2 linked regions of the Desulforamulus hydrothermalis Lam5 = DSM 18033 genome follow. Each later gene encodes a partner of the first gene's protein in a complex. Links are inferred from orthologs where the notes say so. Each region holds a gene or a part of one and is shown on either strand. Other genes may lie near its edges.

Evidence for each region. The genes of interacting proteins can lie anywhere in the genome.
Region 2: the proteins of acs (region 1) and DESHY_RS12730 are in contact, whole or in part, in a cryo-EM structure (PDB 9G7F), measured with the Bacillus subtilis proteins. The link is inferred for Desulforamulus hydrothermalis Lam5 = DSM 18033 from one-to-one orthologs.

The regions. Positions count from the first base shown.
Region 1 is NZ_CAOS01000008.1:183,897-188,530, forward strand. Bases 246-3,195 are described here. They hold acs (acetate--CoA ligase), read right to left. Parts: upstream 2,719-3,195; coding sequence 772-2,718; downstream 246-771. Other genes in these bases: DESHY_RS06075 (histidine kinase), read right to left, coding at 246-682; DESHY_RS13330 (EAL domain-containing protein), read left to right, coding at 3,046-3,195. Also shown: more of DESHY_RS06075, read right to left, coding at 1-245; more of DESHY_RS13330, read left to right, coding at 3,196-3,756; DESHY_RS13335 (EAL domain-containing protein), read left to right, coding at 3,825-4,634. UniProt on the Bacillus subtilis protein: Catalyzes the conversion of acetate into acetyl-CoA (AcCoA), an essential intermediate at the junction of anabolic and catabolic pathways. AcsA undergoes a two-step reaction.
Region 2 is NZ_CAOS01000015.1:44,071-47,052, reverse strand. It holds DESHY_RS12730 (GNAT family N-acetyltransferase), read right to left. Parts: upstream 1,832-2,982; coding sequence 1,169-1,831; downstream 1-1,168. Other genes in the region: DESHY_RS12725 (coiled-coil domain-containing protein), read left to right, coding at 2,199-2,982; guaB (IMP dehydrogenase), read left to right, coding at 1-1,073. UniProt on the Bacillus subtilis protein: Part of the acuABC operon, which is possibly involved in the breakdown of acetoin and butanediol. Acts as an acetyltransferase inactivating acetyl-CoA synthetase AcsA via acetylation at a Lys residue.

The sequences.
Region 1 (4,634 bases):
CTACCCCGACAGCCAGTTTTACCACGCTGCCCGGAATCTGCCCCTTATGGGTCTGGTACAGCTTCACCGTACCCATCACTTTGCCCCGGCAAATAAGTGGCGCGATAACGGCAGACTCCAACGGACAATCACAATCTTTTACCGGACAGTTAAACTCACCCTTGTGCTGCACCACTTTAAGTTCTCCGGTGGCAATCACTTCCCGGGTGGCTTGGGTGACAATGGAGCCCCCCACCGGGTGGTTTTCGCAACCGGCGCCCAAAAAAGCCAGCACCCTTTCCCGGTCGGTAATGGCTACCGCTGCCACATCACTTATTTTTTGAATTATTTCTGCGGTTTTCTGGGCGGTTTCTTCGTTTAGCCCCCGGCGCAGGAAGGGCAGGGTTTCATTGGCAATCTGCAGGGTGGGAGCAAAGGATTTTTCATCCACTTTGACAGTTAATACCCGTTTTAAAGGACGAAAACCCAGTATGATAAAAGTGCCAAGAAAACTTAACAGGCAGCAGGCAGTAAAAGCAGGCCAAAGACCGGGGCGCCAGATAATCAATAAAATACCTACCACCCCCTGCCAGGCTGCCAAACGCATCAGGGTAATCGCTTCAGGGGTACGGAAACCAAATTTTTTATGAAGATATTGACTTAATAATCGCAATTTTTCCATATGTCTTACTTCTACGTTCATTTTGTCACTCCTGCAAAAAAATAGGGGGCAGGTAATGTATACCTGCCCAGGGAGAGTAAACCGATAGGTTGTGACAGTTGGGTCAACAGTTATTCTTTTGGCGTTAACCTCTGCTGCATTAACTGGTTAATTACAGCCGGGTCTGCCAGAGTAGAGGTATCCCCCAGCACTCTGCCTTCGGCAATATCCTTTAACAAACGCCGCATAATTTTACCGCTGCGGGTTTTGGGCAATTCCCAGGTGCAGATAATTTCTTCCGGCCGGGCTAAACCGCCGATTTTCTTGGCCACATGGTTCTTTAAATCCTTCTCCAGCTCCGGTGCCCAGGCAATGCCTTCCCGCAGAGTAACAAAGGCAGACACCGCTTGCCCTTTTAATTCGTGGGAACGGCCGATAACAGCCGCTTCAGCCACCGCCGGGTGTTCCACCAGGGCACTTTCCACTTCTGCTGTACCAATCCGGTGGCCGGACACGTTAATTACGTCATCCACCCGGCCCAGCACCCAGATATAGCCGTCTTTATCCCGTCTGGCACCGTCACCGGTAAAATACATGCCTTCAAAACGACTCCAGTAGGTATCCACATAGCGCTGCGGGTCTTTATAGACAGTACGCAGCATGGAGGGCCAGGGCTTTTTAATCACCAAATAACCGCTTTCCCCGGCTTTCACCGGTTGGCCCAGTTCATCCACCACATCCACAAATACGCCGGGCAGCGACATGGTGGCGGAACCCGGTTTAGTGGGTACCAGGCCGGGCAGCGGGGCAACCATGACACTGCCGGTCTCGGTTTGCCACCAGGTGTCTACGATGGGGCATTTTTCTCGGCCGATATGTTTGTGGTACCACAGCCAGGCTTCCGGATTAATGGGCTCACCCACCGAACCCAGCAGCCTGAGAGAAGATAAATCGCGACCGGCGGGGTAGCTTTCCCCCCACTTCATAAACAATCTAATGGCTGTAGGTGCAGTATAAAACAGGGTTATGCGGTATTTTTCAATGAGTTCCCAAAAACGATCCCGTTCGGGGTAATCCGGGGCTCCTTCAAACATGAACACTGTTGCCCCGTTGGCCAGCGGGCCGTAAACCAGATAACTGTGGCCGGTAATCCAACCGATATCCGCTGTGCACCAGTAAACATCATCTTCCTTGAGGTCAAAAATATTTCGGTGGGTTGAGGTAACACCGGTTAAATAGCCGCCGGTGGTATGAACAATGCCCTTGGGTTTGCCGGTGGTGCCGCTGGTATACAAAATGAACAAAATATCCTCCGCATCCATCATGGCCGGCTCACAAACCGCCGAGGCTTTTTTCATTAATTCGTGATACCAGAGATCACGGCTTGGTTCCATATATACTTCACTGCCGGTTCTTTGTACCACCACAACTTTTTCTACGCTGGCACATTGGGTTAACGCCGTATCAACATTTTGCTTGAGAGGAATGGCTTTTCCCCGCCGCCAGCAAGCATCCGATGTAACAACCACTTTAGCTGCCGCATCTTTAATGCGATCCCGCAGTGCCTCCGCAGAAAAGCCGCCAAACACCAAGCTGTGGGGTGCCCCGATGCGGGCACAGGCCAGCATGGCAATCACCGCCTCAGGGATCATCGGCATATATATGGTAACCACATCACCTTTACCAACGCCCAAATCTTTTAATACATTGGCAAACTTGCTTACTTCCCGGTGCAGGTCCTGGTAGGTTAAAACCACCTGGTCGCCGGGTTCCCCTTCAAATATAATGGCTGCTTTATTTCTACGCCAACTGTCCAAGTGACGATCCACACAGTTGACACAGGCATTTATCTTGCCGCCCACAAACCACTGGGCAAAGGGATGCTGCCATTCCAGCACTTTATCCCAGGTTTTATACCAATGCAGTTTTTTGGCTTCCTCAGCCCAGTAACCTTCATAATCCATACCGGCCCAATCGTAGATGCGGGCATCCCGGACATTGGCCCGGGCGGAAAAAGAGATGTCAGGATAATAAACCTGCTCTTCCGGAGCAAACGCAATGTTTTTTTGGTTAAACATAACCTTACCTCCCAAGCCGTTGTTTTAATCTTATCTTACAGAACCGTTGCCCAGGAGGATATGTTTTTCCCGTTAGTGAGCAGATTACACCATTTTTCTGATGATGCTTGCGCCGAACGGCAGCCGCCGCCGGTTTACCGGCCGCCCCGCCCGTCACCGGGCCGTTAACGCCCCAAATATACCGTTCAGGTCTTTGTTGTGACCGTTAGCCGTAAAGAGACAGGAATCTTAACGCCGTTTAACCGGCCTTTAACCCCGTATTAACTAAAATCTAACGCAATTATGCTACATTGAAAGAACCAAGAAATACCAGGGGTGCCATAAGACATGTATCTTCACAAACTGGTTAACAAAGTCGCCACAACACTGGGCAGCTTGCTCAAAGGACGGAGCTTGTTCTTTTACCTGCTGGAGGGCAGCTCTTTTATGGACAAATTAAAAAGCATGCTGGCCGGCAGTGCTTCCGTACTGCTTATTTATGTGGATGTGGCTGATTTTCACCGGATTATGCAGCTTAACGGCGAAGCCACAGCCAAAAGGGTACTGCATATCCTGCGCCGTGTCCTGGAAAAAAGAACCGGTCAATTTATTAATTGCTGCGGGGAAGTTATGGTGGAGAATTTGTGGGGAGATGATTTTTTAGTGCTCTGCCGCCAGGAAGAAATGCCGCCCCCGGCAATTTTGAGCAAAACATTAACAGCTCTGCGTATTGCTTTAGAACAATCAATTAAAAACGAAGTTATTAAAATTACCGGACATACCTTAAAGCTGCATGTCGGTTATTCCATCATCCGGCGGGGTCTGAAAAATCCCGAGCAGGCCCTGTACAGTGCTTTAAAGGAAGCCCAAAAGGCCGCCAAAGGCACCTGGGAACAGCAGATGGTGCACCTGTTGGGGGAGTTTCATGACCTGCTGCAAAACAAAAATTTGCGCATCGTTTATCAACCATTGTTTCTCTGCAAACCGGCCAATCCTGGCTGGGAAGCCCTTACCCGGGGCCGGAAACAGTTACTTTTTTTCACCGGCGGTGATTTTTAACTATGCCCAGGAAGCAGGCCTGCTGTTCCCTTTAGAAAAGGTTTGCCGGGAATTGGCCATAAAAAACTTTGACCCGACAGACAGCGGCCAAAAGCTTTTTTCTTAACATTCACCCGCATACCATTAACGATCCCCAGTTTGTCAAGGGCGAAACCATGCGAATCTTGAAAGAAAGTCATTTAAGTTCACACAACCTGGTATTTGAGATTACCGAACGACAGGGCATCCATGATTTCCACCGGTTTAACAAAACCCTGGCCCATTACCGCAATCAAGGCTATAAGGTAGCGGTGGATGACGCCGGCGCCGGTTTTTCCAGCCTGCAGGCCATTGCGGAAGTTCGGCCCGAATATATTAAAATTGATCATTCACTGGTTAAAGATATCGATACCAACCGGGTTAAACAGGCCCTGTTAGAAACTTTCGTTACCTTTGCCCAGAAAATCGGCTGCTCTATTATTGCCGAAGGTATTGAAACCGAAGCAGAACTGATGACGCTGCGTTCCCTTGGGGTGCATTACGGCCAGGGTTACTATTTAGCCCGTCCCGCCTATCCTTTACCGGCTGTGCAAACGGAAGCCCTTAACTGTATTCTGGCCCTGGCCTCCCGCAATCCCACCGGTATCTGGCAAAAGGCTTTTCCCATCGGTGAAATCAGTCAACCGGCCGTTCAAGTCACATCTAACACACCGGTTCGCCGGCTTAAGGAAATGATGGACAGCCATGATTTGCTTAACGGCGTAGTGGTACTGGAAGGCAGCCGCCCGGTAGGGTTGGTGATGCGGCATCACTTGGACCGTTACCTGGGCACCCAGTATGGAGTAGCCCTGTATTTTGAACGTCCGGTAGCTATGATTATGGACAGTGACCCATTGACA
Region 2 (2,982 bases), on another replicon or contig:
CTGGCAAACTGGTGGGCATTTTAACCAACCGGGACTTGCGTTTTGAAACCAATGACAGCCGGCCGTGCGGTGACGTCATGACCAAAGACAATTTAATCACAGCACCCGTAGGCACTACCCTGGAAGAAGCCAAACAGATTCTGATGAAACACAAGGTGGAGAAACTGCCTATTGTGGACGAGCATAATAATTTGCGTGGCCTTATCACCATTAAAGACATTAAAAAGGCCAAAGAGTACCCCAATTCTGCCAAGGATCATCGGGGCCGTCTGCGGGTTGCGGCAGCGGTAGGCGTGGCCTCTGACACCATGGAACGGGTACAGGCCCTGGTGCAAGCCAAGGTTGATGTCATCGTGGTGGATACCGCTCACGGCCATTCTCACATGGTGGTGCAGACCGTTAAAAATATTCGCGCTGCCTACCCCGAATTAAACATCATTGCCGGCAATGTAGCAACAGCGGAAGCTACCAGGGATTTGATTGCGGCCGGCGCCAATGCCGTCAAAGTAGGCATTGGGCCGGGTTCCATTTGCACTACCAGGGTGGTGGCCGGTGTCGGGGTACCTCAAATCACTGCTGTATATGATTGTGCACAGGAAGCAGCCAAGCACGGCGTACCGGTGATAGCTGACGGTGGTATAAAATATTCCGGTGATATTGTTAAGGCCATCGCCGCCGGGGCCAGTGTAGTTATGCTGGGCAGTATCCTGGCCGGTACCGAAGAAAGCCCGGGAGAAAAAGAAATTTACCAGGGTCGCAGTTATAAAGTATATCGCGGCATGGGTTCTCTGGGTGCTATGAAGCAAGGCAGCGGTGACCGCTACTTCCAGGAGCAAGCCAAGAAAATGGTACCTGAAGGGGTAGAAGGAAGGGTGCCTTATAAAGGTTCTTTATCCGATACCATTTTCCAACTGGTAGGCGGTTTGAAGGCAGGTATGGGTTACACCGGTTGCCGTACCATTGAAGAGCTAAAAACAAAGGCCAAGTTTGTTCGCATTACACCGGCAGGCTTAAAGGAAAGCCACCCACACGGTGTAAATATAACCAAGGAAGCTCCCAACTACAGTTTGTAAAATAGCAGCATAACCGGCAATAAGAAACCCGTACCACCGGAATGGTACGGGTTTCTTGGCTGATAGAATTAAAACAAAATTGTGGTCAGTTCATTTTATAAACTGCGATTTAGAAAAGTTAGCTCTTCAAACCGTTGAATGGCCTCTTTGGGAATCTTTTTACCAAAGCGTACCATCATAACATTGGCGGGATGCTCGGTAATATCAGGATCGTCGGTGGCCCTTTTGACTAACCCCACAGCAGAGAAAAGCCTGGTTAACATTTTTTGATAGTTCATCATGGTTAAGCCACTGTTCTTCAAATCCCAGTGCCAGCAAAATTCAATGGTAATTATAATATGATTTTCAACAAAGTCATGGGAGAAGGCCTCTGTTAGCAGGTAATGGGCTATTCTGTCGTTTCTCCATTCCGGACTGACCTCTACAGCGCCCAATTCAAGAATGTAAGGATGCTTGCTCCAGCGGCTGTATTCATCAGGTGCATGGAAGGTTACATAACCAATAATTTTATCCTGGTGCCTGGCGATAAAAACCTTACCTTCCGGAAGGTTAGAAATCAACATTAATGCTTCCTGTTGACGGGCGGGGGGGCGAAAATTCTTGAGACCGCTGTCCATAGTCAGGCGCGCAATATAATCACTGCTGCAGGGGCCTTCCATGTGAATAATGCCCCGGGCGGTTCTGAGCACACCGTTTTCCAATTTTACCACGGCATTTTTATTTAGATCGCCGGCGTCAGAACGAATGGCAATACTCATGGTTCTCCCCCCTTATAACAGTTTAGACAGGTATTACTACCGTTTAGGTTAAAAAAATAACCACTTAACTTTATTATATGTTAATTGTGCCTAAATTTACAAGCATCAAGCAAATAAATTAGAGATGGTTCTTGCACTAAAGTTTTGTAGTTTGACATCTGTCAGTCTTTTTTTCAGAAATAAGACAAACATCTTTAAAGATATTAGTGGATAAGGATTACTGTGTAAAGAAGTAACGAAACTTGTAGGAAAAATTTTACAGACAGAGAGCAGGGAACTGAAACCTGAAGGGGAATATCTATTGATAAAAAGGAATATAATTCCATTTCTGCCGTTTAATTATAGTACAGGAAGGTGATGGGTTTCGGTGACTGCCAAATTAAATTCTTTAACCGACGTTTTAAAAAAGACGCTCTTCTTTTTTGATGGATTATCTGTAGAAGAAATTGCACCCTACGTTCAGAAAAGGATGTTGCAAGACTATTCTGCCGAACAAGTAATTGAAAAAATAAAACTGTGTCTGAAACAGCACGCTTGTTTTTACACTGACGAAAGCGGTAAATGGCGGTTAAAATTGCAGGGTTATCCGGAAAATGATCATTTTTACCAAATGTTGATTAAAAGACAGCAGCCCATCGGTTTGCGGCAAGTAGTAACCAACCAGGTGGCAAGAAAGAAAAGGATTAGGAAGTTAGCTGAAGAAGCCGCCTTAATGCCTGATGGCAGGTTTGTCCAGCTGGATAACGGCAGTTGGGGTTTAACTGAATGGAATGTGGAAGCAGATCAGTATTCTTTAAAGCATTTGGTAATTAAAGCACTTAAAATGCACCCGGGAGGCTTATCCGGCCAACAGGTTTTTGAGTGTGTAAATGAATGGCGTCCCACCACCGGAGCTGCTGTTCAGCAAGTATTAAGTAAATTTCCTTATTTTGAAAGAGTAAGTGATATTTGGAATTATAATCAATCGGCACATATATTATATGATGAGCTGGTTAAACGTTACTTGAAAATATTAAACAGACAGAAAAAACAATGGCAGCAGGATAGGGAAAAGCTGCTGCAAAAAAATGAGCATTTGACACATCAACTGCAGGAGTTGGGGGCCGCCCAGAGAGAAGCAGCCGCAGCTATGGCTCAACGAGCTTCGGTAA